3 regions of the Bradyrhizobium sp. th-b2 genome follow, and region 1 is predicted to be linked to each of the others. Evidence: riboswitches for the same ligand, from Rfam matches in the RefSeq annotation. Region 1 holds a riboswitch; each other region holds the start of a gene.
What was found. A riboswitch is a leader RNA that binds a small molecule or an ion and turns the genes downstream of it on or off. The one in region 1 is predicted to bind cobalamin.
Positions count from the first base shown of each region.

Region 1 (5,821 bases):
CAAGTTGCTTCTTCCGCGCGGGCTTTTCCGCAAGATGGCGCCAGGCTGCCACGCGCACGGCAATTGCTGCGACGCGTCCGGCATCCGGCCGATGCGCGAGATGTGCGAACTGCAGATCGGGATCGCGCTCGCTCGCCGACTTGAAGCTGACCACGCCAGCAAACAGGCGGCCGTCAACCTCCGGCAACACCACATGCATCGCGAGATCGCCGGGCGACAGACCGCGCAGCGACTCGGCCCAATCCTCGCGCCGCGCCGTGGACAGAGCGACCTGGAACACCGGACACGATGCGGCATCGAACGGCGTGGTGCCGTCATCGCCGGCCGCGGAAAAGGCGGTCGCATTGACGATGGCGGCGGGTGCGCATTGCGCGAATTGAGTACGCAGCCAATCGGCCACGCCCGCCGCCTTCAACGAGGCGACGAAGACGCCGTAGGCGTCAAAGCCCTTCTCGCGTAGCGCCTCAATCAACGCATCGACCGGTGCCGTGTCGCCCGCCGCGAGATAGGAGCGATAGAAAGTCACCAGTGCCCGCGGCCGGCGATCCGATGCCGGCAGCGCCGCGACAACACCGCGCCGCGGGTCGTAGAGACCGATCTCGGGAAGATCGATCTCGCCGACCACAGGCCCGGCATACAGCCCTGACGCCAGCGCCAATTGTGCGATCACGGCCTGCGCGGCGACAGGCCCGCCCTTGTCGCACAGCACCTTCAGACGACGCAGCGTCGAGACCGGCAAGGTCGAAAATTCATCCAGCCGCAGATCGTCGCGGCCATCGGCTGGCAACACCACCAAAGCGATGTCGCGCTCCTTCGCCAGACGATGCACCGCGGCCAGCCCGTATGACCAATAGGGTTCGCCGCCGATCAGCCGCACCAGGATGCCGCGCGCGCGCGACAGTGTGCGCTCGATATAGGTATCGACCGAGAGCGGATGGCGCAGCTCCGCGAGATTGGCGAGCCGCAGCGACGGCAGCGCGGCGCGGCCCCGCCGCCAGCCGGCCGCGAAGGCGGCGAGATCGCTGTCGGAAAACGACAACACCACGAGATCGGCCGGATCCTGGCCGAGGTCCCTTGGCGTCGCGGTCTCCTCAAGGCCGCGGCTCTCGCGGAAGACGACGTGCATCAGACACCTAGTCGCGCCCTGATCGCAGCTTCATCGATATCGCCGTGTTCGCCGATCACGACCAGCTTCGACTGCCGCGGCCGCGTGCCCCAAGGCATGTCGAACTGATGCCGTACCCGTTCGCCGACGGACTGCACTAGCAACCGCATCGGCTTGCCTTCGACCGCGATGTAGCCCTTGGCGCGCAGCACGTTCTGCTCGCGCGCCAGCCCCTTGATCGAAGCCACCAGTGCCTCGACATCCGAAACCTCGGGAAGATCGATCACTACGGAGTTGAAATCATTGTGCTCGTGTTCGGCTTCGCCATCATGGTGAGACGGCCGCGATGCGAGATCATCCTCTGCGGCGGCCTCGAGTCCCAGGATGACCCGCGCGTCGACGACGCCGTCGACGATCGGCAATATCGGCACCTCGCGCGGCATTTCGGCCGCAATCACCGCTTTGGCCGCCTTGATCCCCTCGGCTCCGGCGAGATCGGCCTTGGTCAGCAGCACGATATCGGCACAGGCGATCTGGTCCTCGAACACTTCGGACAGCGGCGTCTCGTGGTCGAGATTGTCGTCGGCCGCACGCTGTGCATCGACTGCGGCCGGATCCGGCGCAAAGCGGCCGGCAGCAACGGCCTCCGCATCGGCCAGCGCGATCACGCCGTCGACCGTGATCCGCGAGCGGATTTCCGGCCAGTCGAACGCCTTCAGCAGCGGCTTCGGCAAAGCGAGGCCGGACGTCTCGATCACGATGTGATCAGGTCTCACCCGGCGCGCGAGCAACTGCTCCATGGCCGGGATGAAATCGTCGGCGACGGTGCAGCAGATGCAGCCATTGGCGAGCTCGACGATGTTCTCGGCCGGACAATTGGCGTCGGCGCACGACTTCAGGATCTCGCCGTCGACGCCTTCGCTGCCGAATTCGTTGACCAGCACCGCGAGCTTCTTGCCGTTGGCGTTGCGGATCAGATGCTGGATCAGCGTTGTCTTGCCGGACCCGAGAAAACCGGTCACGACGGTGACCGGAACCTTGGCGAGCGTAGTCATTCTGCGGCCTCCGGCACGACGGCAAGGGGTGGGATTCGAGCGAGCGATTGCTTGCGAAAGATTTCCGGACGGCTGCGCCACGGCACGATGCCGTCAGGCGCCGCGGCATAGGCGGTGGCGCCCGCGATCACATCCCTGGCATTGTCAGCGGACAGGCGGCCGTAGACGTAGGACCACCGCCCCGGCGCACTGAGCGCGACCGAGCAACCCTGGCTGCACGCCGACAGGCATTCGACGGGAACAAGATTGACGTCATCGGGCACGCCGGCCTCAACAAGCGCGGCATACAGGCGCGCACCGGGCGCGAGCTCACCTTCCGCCAGCGTCTGGCCGGCGCGGCAGGTGATGCAGACATGAAGTGTAACGCTCATCGCCCATCCTGGATTAACAGCGGGAGGCGAAGAGGCACACGAACCGTTGTGAATGGGTTCGTTTCCCCGTCGCGGAACACCCCGTCCGCCGGTCTCACAACACGTTGCGTTGGCAGGTCTCCCGGCTTGCGGAGCAGGATTTCTCCCTCGATGCCCACCTTCCCGATTCTCGACAAGGAATCAGTGGCTTTGGGCATCTCTCCGGTCACGGTCGCGGGGGCGGCTGCTTTTCAGGCCCACCTTGAGCCCTATCGCATTCCCTCTTCGCCTGTCGTAGGACAGGAACCAACGCGGGCCCACCATTCGTCCGTGGCTCGAACTTGTCAAGCCGAAGGAACGTCATGATTTCTGAAGAAAACGGCGCCGAAGACGAGGTCGTCAGCAGCGAGGTTTCGCTGGATGCGCGCCACGCGACCAAGATGGCGAAAAAAAAGGTCGCCCGCGACAAGATCATGGCGACCAAGAGCGGCGAAAAGGGTCTGATCATCGTTCATACCGGCGCCGGCAAGGGAAAGTCCTCCTCCGCCTTCGGCATGATCGTGCGCTGCGTGGCGCATGGCTTCCCATGCGCCGTGGTGCAGTTCATCAAGGGCGCCTGGGATACCGGCGAGCGCCGCCTGCTCACCGGGCATTTCGGAGAGCTCTGTCAATTCCACGCGATGGGCGAAGGTTTTACCTGGGAGACCCAGGATCGCGCGCGCGACATCGCGGCGGCGCAGGCCGGCTGGGAGAAGGCCAAGCAGCTGATCGCAGACCCGAGCTTGCGCATGGTCGTGCTCGACGAGATCAACATCGCGCTGCGCTACGATTATCTCGCCATTGCCGATGTCGTCGACTTCCTGACCACGTCGAAGCCGCCGATGACGCATGTCGTGCTCACCGGACGCAATGCCAAGGATGAATTGATCGAGATCGCCGATCTCGTCACCGAGATGACGCTGGTGAAGCATCCGTTCCGCTCCGGCATCAAGGCCCAACCGGGCGTCGAGTTCTGACTGTTATCGCCATGGCGCGCGCATTGATGATCCAGGGAGCGGGTTCGGACGTGGGCAAGTCGCTCATCGTCGCGGGCCTGGCGCGCGCTGCCAGACGACGCGGCCTGCGCGTCTTGCCTTTCAAGCCGCAGAACATGTCCAACAACGCGGCCGTGACCATCGACGGCGGCGAGATCGGACGTGCGCAGGCCCTGCAGGCGCTCGCCGCCGGTGTCGAGCCGCACACCGACATGAACCCGGTGCTGCTGAAGCCGGAGAGCGATGTCGGTGCCCAGATCATCGTGCACGGCAAACGGATCGCGACCGCACGCGCGCGCGAATATTCCGCTATGAAACCGTCGCTGATGGGCGCGGTGCTGGAGAGCTTTGCGCGGCTGAAGGATCGCGCCGATTTGGTGCTGGTCGAAGGTGCCGGCAGCCCCGCCGAGGTCAATCTGCGTAAGTCCGATATCGCCAATATGGGCTTTGCGCGCCGGGCTGACGTGCCCGTGGTGCTGGTCGGCGACATCGACCGCGGCGGCGTGATCGCGCAGCTCGTCGGTATCCAGGCGGTGATCGATCCCGAGGATGCCGCGATGATCCAGGGTTTTCTCATCAACAAGTTCCGCGGCGATCCGACGCTGTTCGACGACGGCTACCGCTTGATCGAATCCCGCACGGCGTGGCGCGGCTTTGGCGTACTGCCCTGGTTTACCCGCGCCGGTGAGCTTCCGGCCGAAGACGCGCTCGGGCTCGCCGACGCGCGCAAGCCCGGCCAGTGCAAGATCGCCTTCCTTGCGCTGTCGCGCATCGCGAATTTCGACGATCTCGATCCGCTGAAGCTCGAGCCCGGCGTCGATCTCGTGATGGTGCGACCAGGCGAAGCCATCCCGGGTGATGCGCGGCTCGTCATCCTGCCCGGCTCGAAATCGACCCGCGGCGACCTCGCCTTCCTGCGCGCGCAAGGCTGGGACATCGATCTCCTGGCGCATCATCGCCGCGGCGGCCATGTCCTTGGCCTCTGCGGCGGATATCAGATGCTCGGCGAGAGCGTCGCCGATCCCGACGGGATCGAAGGCCCGGCCGGCGAAACGCGCGGCCTCGGACTTCTTGATATCACAACTGTCATGACCGAGCAGAAGACGCTGACGCGCGTCAGCGCGGTGCATGCTGCCACATCTCAGCCGATCAGCGCCTATGAAATCCACATCGGGCGCACCGACGGTCCGGATCGCGCGCGGCCTTTTGCGACGCTTGACGGCGCAGCAGAAGGTGCCGTTTCCGCGGATGGTCGCGTTCACGGCAGCTATCTGCACGGCCTGTTCACGTCAGACCAATTTCGCAAGGCGTTCCTTGCGAGGCTCGATATTCCCGCGGCCGACCAGCCATACGGCGCCCGGGTCGAGAGCGCGCTCGATGCGCTCGCCGAACACATCGAGACCCATCTCGACGTCGAAGGCCTGCTCGCGCTGGCGCGCTAGGTCAGCGCGACAATGCCGTGGAGAGGCGAGCCCATTCGGCCTCGCTGCCGGGCAAACCGAGGCGCAGCCATCCCGGCCGCTGCCGGAAGACGCGCGACCAGATCAGCCCGCGCGCAAGCTTGTCCTGTGCGGCCAGCGCATCGCGGGTCTCGTAGAGACGGAACAGCGGCGTGCCACCGACCAGGGTCCACCCCTGCGATCGCACCGCTGCATCGAGCCTGACGCAGTCGGCCGCCAGCCGCGCGGCCGTCGCCTTTGCCCAGTCGTGATCGCGCAGCGCCCGCCGCCCGATCGCGATTGCGGCCCCCGACACCGGCCATGGGCCCGCCATCGCCGCAAGCGCGGCGATATCCGTCTCGCTGCCGATCGCGAAGCCGAGCCGCAGCCCGGCAAGCCCGTAGAATTTGCCGAACGAGCGCAGGATCACGAGCCCCGCTCGTCCGGCTTCCGGTGTGAGCGACAGGTCCGGCACGGCGTCCGCAAAACTCTCGTCAATCACGAGCCGGCCGACGCGCGGCAATAGCGCGAGCAACTCGCGCCGCTCATGGTGCCGCCCATCGGGATTGTTCGGGTTGACGACCACGGCAAGACCGGCGCCCGCAAGCGCTGCGAGATCGGACACCTCGTCGACGTCCCATCCGGCGGCCGACAACACTGCGGCATACTCATTGTAGGTCGGCGCCAGGACACGCGCCCGCCCCCGGGACGCCAGCTGGGGCAGCAGCTGAATAGCGGCCTGCGCACCGCCCATCGCCAAGATCGGCGCGTCGGTCGCATAAGCCTGCCGCGCGGCGGTGTGCAGGGATTCGATCTCGGATCGCGACGGCAACGCGCT
Region 1 is NZ_AUGA01000014.1:139,233-145,053, forward strand. Features, by position in the region: gene cobN (cobaltochelatase subunit CobN) at 1-1,126, opposite strand, end outside; gene cobW (cobalamin biosynthesis protein CobW) at 1,126-2,160, opposite strand; gene K359_RS0118490 (DUF1636 domain-containing protein) at 2,157-2,531, opposite strand; cobalamin riboswitch at 2,625-2,836, opposite strand; gene cobO (cob(I)yrinic acid a,c-diamide adenosyltransferase) at 2,873-3,526, shown strand; gene K359_RS0118500 (cobyric acid synthase) at 3,538-4,986, shown strand; gene cobD (threonine-phosphate decarboxylase CobD) at 4,988-5,821, opposite strand, start outside.

Region 2 (5,821 bases), on a different contig from region 1:
GATCTGGACGCCGCCATAGACCGACCAGTTGGATGCGAAGTCCCAGGTCAACCAGACGTTCGACACCTGCTGCGGTACGTTGATCGGAACGTTGCCGGCATAGCTGACGAGCTTTCCGCTCACCAGCTGGCTGTTGTTGTCGTACTTCGCCTGCAGCAGCGCGACATTGGCGTCGACACGCCAGCCATAATCCAACGCCAGTCCGACCGATGCCTCGACGCCGCGCGATGATTGCTGGCCGACCTGCAATGCGAGGCCGACGGGATTGTTCGGATCGGCAACGAGCAAATTGTTCTTGACGATCTGATAGCCCGCCAGCGTCCACTCGCCGCGCCCGCCCAGGAACGACTGCTTGACCCCGAACTCGGTCTGCTTGCCGGTGGCGAGCTGGAAGGTCTTTTGCGTGGCCGACAGCGAGATCAGATTGCCGACCGGATCGACGCCGACCGCATACTGACCATAGAACGCGAGGTTCTTGATCGGTTCATAGACCACCCCGGTGCGCCAGCTGGCGCCCGAGAGCGCGACGTCAAAACTGTTCGACGGCGTCCGATAGTCGGTGCGGTCGACCTCGGGGCGATCGTACCTGACGCCGGTGACGAGCGACAATTGATCGGTCAGCAACAGACGATCCTCCGCAAACAGCGCGTATTGATTGACGATCGCATTGAAGCCGGGCGATGTCGCAGTGGTCGTCGCGAAGAACGATCCGGGATCGAAGACGTAGGGGTTGACCGACGACGCGCCGCCAAACGGCGAGTTATTGGTGTGGGTGAAGTCGATGTGGTTAACGTCGAATCCCGCAACGAAGCGGTTCTCGAGGCCGAAGATGTGGCCGCTGAAGGTCGCGTCCATCCGGTTGCCGGCCTGCTTCTGGTCGTGGAAGATCTCGATATAGTTGCCGCGATCGATCAGATTGCTCTTCGGATTCCAGGTGTAGCTCTCGATGTCGCGCCAGTGCCGCTCGCTGGTCAGATAATAGAGCGTGTTGTTGATCTTGATGCCGTCGGCGACGTCCCACTCGGTCTTGAACTGGGTCCAGCTGTCCTGATAGCGGATCGTGCTGTCCAGCGCGTTGTAGTTCTTGAAGCGCAGCGCGTCCTGGATCGCGCCGTTGATCAGCGGCGTGCCGAAATAGCGCGACGGGCTGCGGTCGCCATAATCCTCGGAGAGCGTGAAGGCGAGATTTTCCGACGCCTGCACCCGCACCGCGGCCGAGACCACCGCATTCGAGGTCTTGTCGCGATCGACCCAGCCGTCCGACATGTTGCCGGTGGCATTGATCCGGTAGGACACATTGGGATTGATCGGACCGGTGCTGTCGACCGAAAGCCGCCGCGTCATGTTGCTGTCGAGCGAGACCTCGGCTTCGTTGTAGGGCGTGCCCAGCGGCTTTTTCGGAATTACGTTGATGACGCCGCCGATTGCGCCTTCGCCGTATAGCACCGAAGCCGGGCCGCGCAGCACCTCGATGCGCTGCGTCGACCAGGTATCGTACGGGAACGTCAGGGTTCCCGAGCCGATATAAAAGCGCGTACCGTCATACAGCGTCATCACCGAATTGCTGCCGGCAAAGCCGCGGGTGCTGAACGACAGGCCGCCATTGCCGGGAGCCGGCGTTGCGATGAACCCGGCCGCGTCCTGGGTGACGGCATCTGTGACATTATGCTGGCCGCGTTCGGCGATGGTCTGCGACGTGATGATCTCGACGCTCGCCGGCGTTTGCAGCGGCGTTAGATTCAGACGGCTGCCGGTGCTCCCCGGCGTGGTGGCGTTGAGCGTCGGCGACGCCGATCCCGAAGCGCCCGACGCTGCGGCGCGCGGTGTGTTGCCGGTTGCCGCGGCCGGTACAGGTCTGGAGCGTGGCCGCGACGACGACGCCGAGTTGCTGCTTCGCGCCGCGGGCTTGGGCTTTTCGGATGCCGAGGGCGAGACCTCGATCGGATCGAGCCTGGTTGGTGGCGGTGTTTGTGCTCCACCTTCAGCCGGCAGCAGCAGCGATGACAGGGAGCAAACGAGGCCGAGGCGCCAGCGGCGCGCAACGGGAGAAGACGGAGACATGAAAGGACCCGCGGTAACGTGGCACGTCACCGCGAACGCGGACTGGCGCATTGCCCAAAAGGCAGTGCTCCGATCCCACCAGGACGCCCCCGCCCGATGTGCTCGCGTGTGACCACGACTGACGGCAGGTCTCCTGGCTCACGGGTCGTCGCCTGTCGACGCCTTCCCGGACCGAATGGTCCAGTGGCAAATTGACGAAAGGCTCGCCGTTTACAGTTGCGGGGACAGCTGCGGCATTGGGGTTACCCTCGCACCGCATTCCCTTTTGATCCCCGAAGGGAACCGTCGGCGGAAACGATAGGTGGTGCGGGATGGGCTGTCAATTCGGCGCGATTGTCGCGCACGTGCTTTGCGGGACGGTGCTGCGGCGATGACACACGGCTTGTATCGCTGACGCGGAGACCTCCTTAACCCGTCTCCTGAGGAGCCGCGTAGCGGCGTCTCGAAGGATCGACGGCCCGGCTGGTGGCCGTGCACCCTTCGAGACGCGCTACGCGCTCCTCCAGCGACAAAGGCAAAGCCTTTGCGCGGGGGTGACGGAAAACTCAGGTAGCTTCGACGCAGCCTGCCATGATCGCATCGATCTCGGCGCGCGAGAGCACACCTATCTCGGCGATGAACACGATTCGCGTGCGCGGCACGCCGGGTGCCGGCACGCCGCCCGCAGCCAATGTCGCGCGTCCGCCGGCGAGTTGAAACACTGTCAGTCGCCCAGGCTGCTCCACCGTCTCGAACAATCCCTTCGCCCGCGCGAGTTTCGGCGCCAGCCTGCCGATCGCCTGCTGCAAGCGCGGCAACCGCACCGGCCGCTCCGACGTCCAGCTCAGCGTCTCGAACCGGTCGGACACCGGCCGTCGTGGCGCGGTCTCGCGCGGCGCCGGCAAATGATCGATATCCGCCGGAAGCAATAGTTCCGTCGGCACCTCGCCATGCAGCGCATCGACCACGACCGCCGCCGGCCGCACCGCGCGTACCGCGTCGCGGATCGCGGTACGCGCGGTGGCATCAGCCAGGTCGACCTTGCTCAGCGCCACCACATCGGCCGCCCGCAGTTGCGACCGCAGCAGCGCATCGTCCAGCATCGTCGCAGGCTGCGTGGCGTCGACCACGCACAGCACGGTCTCCAGCGGCGCTTCCTTCCAGATCACGGGATCCATCAGGTTGCGCACGATGTCGGCGGGATCGGCGATCCCGCTGGTCTCGATCACGATGAACTCGGGACGCGGATCACGCCGCAGCAAATTTGCGAGCGTGCGCAGCAGATCGCCCTCCAGCGTGCAACAGATGCAGCCATTGCTCAGGCTCACCACGCCGTCGCTGGCGCCCGCGATCAGCTCCGCGTCGATGTTGATGGCGCCGAAATCGTTGACCACCGCCGCGATGCGCCGCCCTTGTGCATGCGCCAGCAGATGGTTCACGACGGTGGTCTTGCCCGCCCCGAGAAAACCCGCGACCAGCAGGATCGGGACCGGCACGTCAGCCTCCGGCGACCGGCCGGCGCACCGGCCGGCCCGGCCGCGCCGCGACATCGAGGACGCCGTCGTTGATCAGCGGCTGGCCGCTGACCACGAGATACCGCACACCCTCCGCCGGTCGGTTCATCGCGGAGAAGGTCGCGCGATCGCTCAAGGTCTCAAAGTCGAACACCACGACATCGGCGTCGGCTCCGACCTGCAACCTGCCCTTGGCGCGCATCGCCGGCGTGCTTGCGGAAAGGATTTCCGCCGGAATCAGCGCGCATTTGCGGATGCCCTCGAGCAGCGACACTTTCTTGCGCTCGCGCACCCATTCGCGGATGAAGCGGGTGAAGCAACCGGCCGAACGCGGATGCGAGGTGGCATCATCGGGCAGCGGCCAGGCGTCGCCGGTGTAGCGGCGGCCGTCCGACAGCGTCCACGGCATCGCGTCGGACGCGATCGCACCGCCCGGATACAGCACCGCCATGTCGAGCAGGTCGCGATGATGCTGGTTGTTCTCGATATCGAGCACATGCCACAGCACCAGCGTGGAGGGTTCTTCGGCCTGCGCCGCCAGCAGCTCCTCGCGGCTGCCGAAGCGGTGACCGTCGGTCACGCGCTGCACCGAATCGTAGCCGAGGCCGTTGCGCTCCTCGAATTTGGGATCGCTGAAGAAGGTCGCCGCCAGCACGGTCGACCCGGTGCCGTAGGGATAGGCCTCCACCGTGATCGGCAAGCCCTGCGCTTGCGCCTTCGCGATCAGCGCAACACAGCGTTCGATATCCGTCTTGCTCGACGAGTTGAAGTGGCAGATGTGCATATGCGCGCCGGTGGCGCCGGCATAGCCGATCAGGCGGATATAGGCCTCGGCCGCGCTCTCGGGATCGATGCGGGACATGTAGGCGACGTGGGTGAAGGTCGGCACCGCACGCGCGGCCGCCAGTTGGCACACCGCGGTCAGTTCCTGCACGCCGGCGCCCGGCGCATAGGCGTTGAGAATGCCGATGCCGATGCCGCCTTCGTTCAGCCCGTTGGCAAGACGCTCCAGGATGCCGGCGACCTCGCCATCGGTCGCCACGTTCTCGATCCAGCGGCGATCCCGCATCGCGGCGCCGAACGATTCCAGCGAGCTTTCCGAATTCGAGCCGGTCATCGCGCCGATCCGCGCGAAGGCCCAATTGGCGGCGGCGCCGTAGTTCAGCACCCGGCCCTTCTCGGCCTGGCGCTTGTACCAGGACGCAACCGGCAGCACGCCGGCCTCGAGGTCGAGCGACGTCGTCACGCCGTCGAACGCCTGCATCCGATCGGCCGGAATGGTCTGGCCGTGCGCGTGCAGATCGATGAAGCCGGGCGCGACCACGCGGCCGGTGGCGTCGATCTGCCGCTCGGCGCCGCCGAGGCCGGTGCCGACAGCAGCGATCCGGCCGTCGACCACAGCGACGTCGCCGATCGCATCCATGCCGCTCGCCGGATCCACCACCCGGCCGCCGCTGATCACCAAACCACCCATCTCGCCACTCCCCGCATTGTCCGAAACCGCGGTCCCGGCCGGCCGCCTTCATTAAGGCTTACGACCGGACCCAAGCGGGGCCAAGAGACAAAAATGCATCGCATCTATCGCAACGCTCCGATCGGGATTCTTGCGATATGGTGTAACGCAATCGTCCTTCGCGCGAGGCGAGAAGGCCGCGTCAACGATGCGAGTGGCGGCGAGGTCCGTTACGTTCCAGTCGCCCGTCGCGGGGCGAGGCCTCTCCAGAGATCGTCGTTCGGTCTGGTCCGGCTCGCGACGAGCTTCGGCGGCGTCCGATCCTTGGCGATCGCCGCCTCGAAGGCCCGCCGCAATCGCGGATTGTCGATCTGCATCTGGAAGCGCCGGACAACGGTCTCCGCATCGGCATCGTGACCGGTAATCGCGCGGCACAGCTCCGCTGTCGTCCTGCGGAAGAAATGGAACGAGCCAGCGGCCGCACCATCCAATCGATCGAGCTCGCCGGCCACGGCGAGCACGTGCATCCGGTCGGCGTCGTCGAGCGTCACCGTGAAGCGCAGCACGGCGAGTTGCCAGGCGCAGAGCAGCTTGCCCTGCGATTCGCTTGCTCCCTCACTGCGCATCGATCGAACACCCCGCGCGCCCGATCCGGGGCGCGGCGTGACTATCCTTGCGCGGCAATAGGTTTTCGAGGGGATCGCGCGAGCGATCTCATAAGCGCCGCATAAGCGGCCCGGCAACGCCTAGCAAGATCGCGGGCTCAGATCCCCTCGAACTGCAGCCGCGCCAGCCGTGCATAGAGGCCGTTGGC
Region 2 is NZ_AUGA01000007.1:164,224-170,044, forward strand. Features, by position in the region: gene K359_RS0113245 (TonB-dependent siderophore receptor) at 1-2,061, opposite strand, end outside; cobalamin riboswitch at 2,167-2,363, opposite strand; gene K359_RS0113250 (GTP-binding protein) at 2,607-3,536, opposite strand; gene K359_RS0113255 (amidohydrolase family protein) at 3,538-5,028, opposite strand; gene K359_RS0113260 (hypothetical protein) at 5,238-5,633, opposite strand; gene K359_RS0113265 (ABC transporter transmembrane domain-containing protein) at 5,771-5,821, opposite strand, start outside.
Region 2: it holds a riboswitch for cobalamin, as region 1 does, so the genes downstream of both, K359_RS0113245 (TonB-dependent siderophore receptor) here and K359_RS0118490 (DUF1636 domain-containing protein) in region 1, are expected to answer to the same signal.

Region 3 (5,821 bases), on a different contig from region 1:
TCCCTGACGGAGCTGCAGGAGCAGGGCTGGAGCTACGTGCGGCCGTAAGTTCGCTCCCCCCCAATCGCGCATCATACGCCCGTCATCCTGAGGAGCCCGCGCAGCGGGCGTCTCGAAGGATGCACGGCCCCGGTGTCTCCGCGCGCATTTGCTCTCCTCGCGGAAAGACCCGGGCCGTCCACCCTTCGAGACGCCCGCTGCGCGGCTCCTCAGGGTGACGGGACCCGTATCCGCGCGGGGATGGATTTGCTTTGAATCGACCCTATCTATGGAATAATATCCTCCAAGTGACTCGGCCCGGAGAATAGGTAAGCCGTCATGATCTTTCGCCAGCTCTTCGACAGCGTGTCCGGCACCTACAGCTATCTGCTCGCGAGCCGCGCCGGCGGCGAGGCGCTGATCCTCGATCCGGTGCTGGAGAAGGCCGACCGCTACTGCAAGCTGCTGCAGGAACTCGACCTCAGGCTGGTCAAGGCGGTCGACACGCATCTGCATGCCGATCACGTCACCGGCCTTGGCGAGTTGCGCGACCGCACCCAGTGCATCACCATCATGGGCGAGCAGAGCAAGGCCGACGTGGTGTCGATGCGCGTTTCCGACGGCGACAAGGTGACGATCGAGGGTCTTTGCCTCGAGGCGATGTACACGCCCGGCCACACCGATGATTCCTATAGCTATCTGATGGGCGACCGCGTCTTCACCGGCGATACGCTCTTGATCCGCGGCACCGGCCGCACCGATTTCCAGAACGGCAGCGCGCGGGCGCAGTACGATTCGATCTTCAATCGCCTCTTGAGGCTGCCCGAGGAGACGATGATGTTCCCCGCACATGACTACAAGGGCGACACCGTCTCCACGATCGGCGAGGAGAAGCGCTACAATCCGCGGCTGCAGGTCAAATCGATCGACGACTATGTCGAGCTGATGAACAACCTCAATCTGCCGAACCCGAAGCTGATGGATGTCGTGGTGCCCGCCAACATGCATGTCGGCCTGCACCAGGACGAGCTCGCCAAGGAAGGCCTCTCCCTCAGCGCGCGCGACGCTATCTCGAGCCTCGGCCGGCCCGATATCCTGCTGGTCGATTTGCGCGAGAGCGGCGAAAGGACCAAGCACGGCACGCTCGCGGGCGCACTGCACGCGCCCTATCCCGGGATCTGCGCCACCTTGCAGCCCGGCGGCATGCTGCGCGAAGTCGCCGCCGCGACCGGCCGCCGCGTCGTGTTCTTCTGCGCCTTCGGCGAACGCTCGGCGATGGCGGTGGCCGCCGCGAAGAAGGCGGGACTGATGAACACCGCCCATATCGAAGGCGGTATGGACGCGTGGAAGAAGGCCGGCGGGCCGGTGGTGCACGGTTAGTCACGAGACAAATATCGAACCGTCACCCCCGCGCAACGGCTTCGCCGTTGTCGCTGGAGGTGCGAGCCTTGCGGGGCACTTGCACCGCTGGGCGAGCCTCGAAGGGCGACAGCCCCGCTCTGTCCGCAGCCATTTGGAAATATCGGGGCCGTGCATCCTCCGAGACGCGCTACGCGCTCCTCAGGATGACGGATAACGAGGAGTCACCGCGTCACCCGCTGCAGCTCCGCCGTCAACCGATCCAGCGCATCCGCCAGCATCACGCCGCCGCAGACGGTGAGCCGCTCCGGCAGCACGATGCGCTTGCCCTCCGGATAGAATCGCTCCAGCGCCGGATGCAGCAGGAAGGCGCGGCCGTCGTCCTCGGCGCGATCGCCGGCTTCCGACACCAGGATAAAATCCGGCCGTAGTTTCACGATGGCTTCCAGCGAGGCAAATCCGCCGGCGCTGAAGCCGAGCTCGCCGGCGGCGTTGGAAAGACCCGTTGCCGCCAGCAGCGAGCTGATCAGGCTGCTCTCACCCGACACAAAGCCGCGCCGCTCCAGCGGCAGCACGCGATAATGATGACCATCAGCCACCGCCCGCGCCCGTGCGATCGCCGCATCGAGCCGCGCGATCTCGGCCTCCGCGCGATCCGGATGCTGCAGCACATTGCCCATCGCGCGGATCTGGTCCTTCACCTCGTCCAGCGTGCGCGGCACCGTGAACTCGACGAGGTGTAGCCCCTTCGCCTTCAACAGATCGCGCGTCGCCCGCTTGTCGAATAGGCTGACGACGACAAGGTCGGGCTTGTGCAGCAGAACATCTTCGGCCTCGCCGGACAGCCGCGGAAAGTTTCGCGCCTTCTCGGCGGCCCAGGACTGCCAGGCATCGCGCGAAAAACGGCTCAGCCCGAGGATCTGGTCCGGATCGGCCAGCGACAACACGAGCTGGTCGCTGCAGACATTCATCGAGACGATGCGCGGTCCGGTGGCGGATGAGGCATCGCACGACATCATCCATGCCGCCATTGCCAAGGCTGCGAGACACCGCATGCGCATCACACGTCCGCCCACGGCACGATGACGGCCTCGCGTTGAAATTCGGCGCGGTAGGCGCTGACCCGGAACACGCTGGCGAGGACCGCCTCCGACAATGCTTCCGCAGGCGCGCCTTGCGCCGCCAGCCGGCCCTCCGCCAGAACCAGCACGTGATCGGCAAAGCGCGCGGCGAGCCCGAGATCGTGCGTCACCACGACGACCAGCACGCCGGTGTCGGCGACGTTGCGCAGCTTCTGCATCACGTCGATCTGGTGGCGCGGATCGAGCGACGCGGTCGGCTCGTCGGCGAGGATCACCGGCGCCTCGACCGCCAGCACCCTCGCCAACGCGACGCGGCTGCGCTCGCCGCCGGACAGCTCGGTGACGCGGCGGTCGCTGAATTCAGTGACGTCGACCGCCTGCATCGCCCGCAGCACGGCCTCCATGTCCTTCGGCGACAACCGCGCCGGATCGGTCGCGCCATGCGGATAGCGGCCGAGCGCGACGATGTCGCGCGCCGGCAGCGGCCAATGCACCATGTGCCCCTGCGGCAGATAGGCAAAGCGTTTCGCGCGCTCGCGCAACGATAGCGCCGCCAGCGCATCGCCGCCGATCCGGATCTCGCCATCGGACGGGATCAATCCGGCGAGCGCGCGCAGCAGCGTGGTCTTGCCGGCGCCGTTCGGGCCGACCAGCGCGACCAGATGGCCTGATGCCAGCGACAGCGACACATCGTGCAGCACCTTGCGGCTACCGAGCGACGCATTGAGCGCGATGGCGGAGAGCAGCGTCATGCCACGCCTCCGCCGAGCGCGCGGCGTTCGCGCATGATCAGATAGAGGAAGAACGGCACCCCGATGATCGAGGTCAGCACACCGACCTTGATGTCGGAGGTCGAGGGGATGATGCGCACCGCGATATCGGCCGCGAGCAGCAGCGCCGCGCCGGTGAGCGCGCTCGGCACCAGCAGCCGCGCCGGATCGTGACCGATCAGGGGACGCATCAGATGCGGCGCGAAGAGCCCGATGAAGCCGATCGTGCCGGTGACCGCGACCGCGCCGCCGACGCCGAGCGCAACGCCCGCGATCACGAAGAGCCGCAGCCGCCCGACATCGACGCCGAGGCTCTGCGCCGCCTCCTCGCCGAGCGTCAGCGCACGGAACGCGCTCGCCTGGCTGAGCAGGATCGCGGCACCCGCGATGATGAAGGGCAACGCCAGCGCGACATGCTGAAAGCTGCGGTCCTCGAGCGAGCCGAGCAGCCAGAACGCGATTTCCAGCACCACGAAGGGATTGCTGGAGAGGTTCATCACCAGCGCGGTCGCAGCTCCCGCAAAGCTCGAGATCGCGAGCCCCGCGAGGATCAGAATCAGCAGCCCGGCATTGCGGCCGGCGATCGCGAGCAGCGCGAACACCGAGCCGAACGCGGCGATGATCGCCACCACCGGCAGCGCGTAGGAGCGCACGTCGGCCAGGCCGAGCGCGATCACCAGCACCGCGCCGAACGCCGCCGATTGCGGCGCGCCGAACAGCGACGGCGAGGCCAGCGGATTGCGCAGCAGGCCCTGCAGCGCCGCGCCTGACAGCCCGAGAATGCCGCCGATTGCGAACGCCAGAATGGTGCGCGGCAAACGAATTTCGCGCACGATCACCTGCGCCACGTCGCTGCCGCCGCCGAACAGCGCCTCGGTCACCGCGAGCGGCGACAGCCGCACCGGCCCGATGCCGAGCGAGATCACGCACAGCAGCGCCACAAGCGCGAGCAGCGCCGCGGTGGCGCCCCACCGTCGCCGCGCCGCGACCTCGGCCGCCAAGGCAAAATCCTGCACGCTCATTGGATCCATGCTCTTACAGCGATCGCCGTGGCAGACAAGCGACACTCGATAAAAACCGTGGCCGCCCAGCCATTGCCCGACTTCCGCCGGATTGACTTTGCTGCCCGGCCGAACCCTAGATGAACATGACGGTTCTTTAGCGAGATGAAAAGGGAATGCGGTGCGGGGAAACTTCCCCAAGGCCGCGGCTGCCCCCGCAACTGTATGCGGTGAATCCTTCGTCACAGGCCACTGGGAATCTCGGTCCTGGGAAGGCGACGAAGGGTAACGACCCGCGAGCCAGGAGACCTGCCGTCAGCCGTGGTCACACGCGAAGATGCCGGTCGGGGAGTACAGGCATGAGCTTCACCTGAGGCTGTTAGCACGATGGTGAGACTGGTTCGCGGTGACGTGCCACTGACGTTACCGAGGTCTCGCTTATGCTCACTTTCTCTTTCCATTGGCGGCGCACGCTGCTGCTCGCGACGACGATGCTCGCGCCTGTATTTATTGTCTCCGCCGCGCGGGCGCAGCAGGCGCCTGCTCCCGATCAGCTACCGACCATCGAAGTCACCAAGCCGGGCGATCAGAACGTCACGCGCGCCAGGCCGGCCGCGGACGAAGCGCCGGCGCCGCGCCGCCCGGCGACGGGCACCGCAGAGAGCACCAATGTGGGCGGCGGAAGCGGATCGGGCACCACAGGGACAGGCACGGCCACCGGAACGGGCGGCACCAGCGGCGGCCGCCAGTTCGCCGGCATTGTCGGATCGTCCTCGGCCCTGATCACGGCCGACGACATCGCGCATTCGCCGGTACAGTCGCTGCCTGAAATCCTCGCGCAGGTGCCGGGCGTGCAGCTGCAAACGCTCTATGGCGGGCCGAACGGCGCCAAGACCGCGGTCGACCTGCGCGGCTTCGGGGCATTCGCCACCGACAACACGCTGTTCCTGCTCAACGGCCGCCGGCTCAACGACGTCGACAAGGCCGGCTTCGACCTCACCACGATCCCGCTCGATTCGATCGCGCGCATCGAGATCACGCGCGGCAACAGCGGCGCCGTGCTCTACGGCGACAATGCGGTGGGCGGCGTCGTCAACATCATCACCAAGACCGGCGTCGGCGGTCCGCCGACGACGATGAGAGCCGAGGCGGGATATGGCTCGTTCAACACCCGCATGGCCGCCGTCTCCGCGGCGCTCAATGCGGGACCGTGGTCCACCTCGTTCTACGGCAACGGCATCAAGTCCGACGGCTACCGCGTCAACAATGCGCTCGACCAGCGCAACGCCGTCGGCAGCATCAACTACACCACGCCCGATCTGACCGCCTTCCTCACCGTCACGGGCAGCGACCAGAAGCTCGGCCTGCCCGGCGGGCGGCTGGTCGATCCGTCGATCGGGATCAACGAGCTGCAAACCGACCGCAGGGGCAGCAGCACGCCGTTCGACTATGCCAACCAGCAGACCGCCAGCGTCACCGCCGGCTTCACCAAGACGCTGATCAACGGCGTCGACCTGATCGTCGACGGCGGCTGGCGGCAGCGCGATACCCAAAGCGGCTTCTTCGGCACGGTACCGACCATCAGCTTCGCCTCGACCTACAACGATGCCGCGCTGGAGACCTGGTCGCT
Region 3 is NZ_AUGA01000046.1:4,591-10,411, reverse strand. Features, by position in the region: gene K359_RS0135895 (hypothetical protein) at 1-7, shown strand, start outside; gene K359_RS0135890 (MBL fold metallo-hydrolase) at 319-1,359, shown strand; gene K359_RS0135885 (ABC transporter substrate-binding protein) at 1,563-2,357, opposite strand; gene K359_RS0135880 (ABC transporter ATP-binding protein) at 2,399-3,172, opposite strand; gene K359_RS0135875 (iron ABC transporter permease) at 3,169-4,212, opposite strand; cobalamin riboswitch at 4,325-4,523, shown strand; gene K359_RS0135870 (TonB-dependent receptor) at 4,632-5,821, shown strand, end outside.
Region 3: it holds a riboswitch for cobalamin, as region 1 does, so the genes downstream of both, K359_RS0135870 (TonB-dependent receptor) here and K359_RS0118490 (DUF1636 domain-containing protein) in region 1, are expected to answer to the same signal.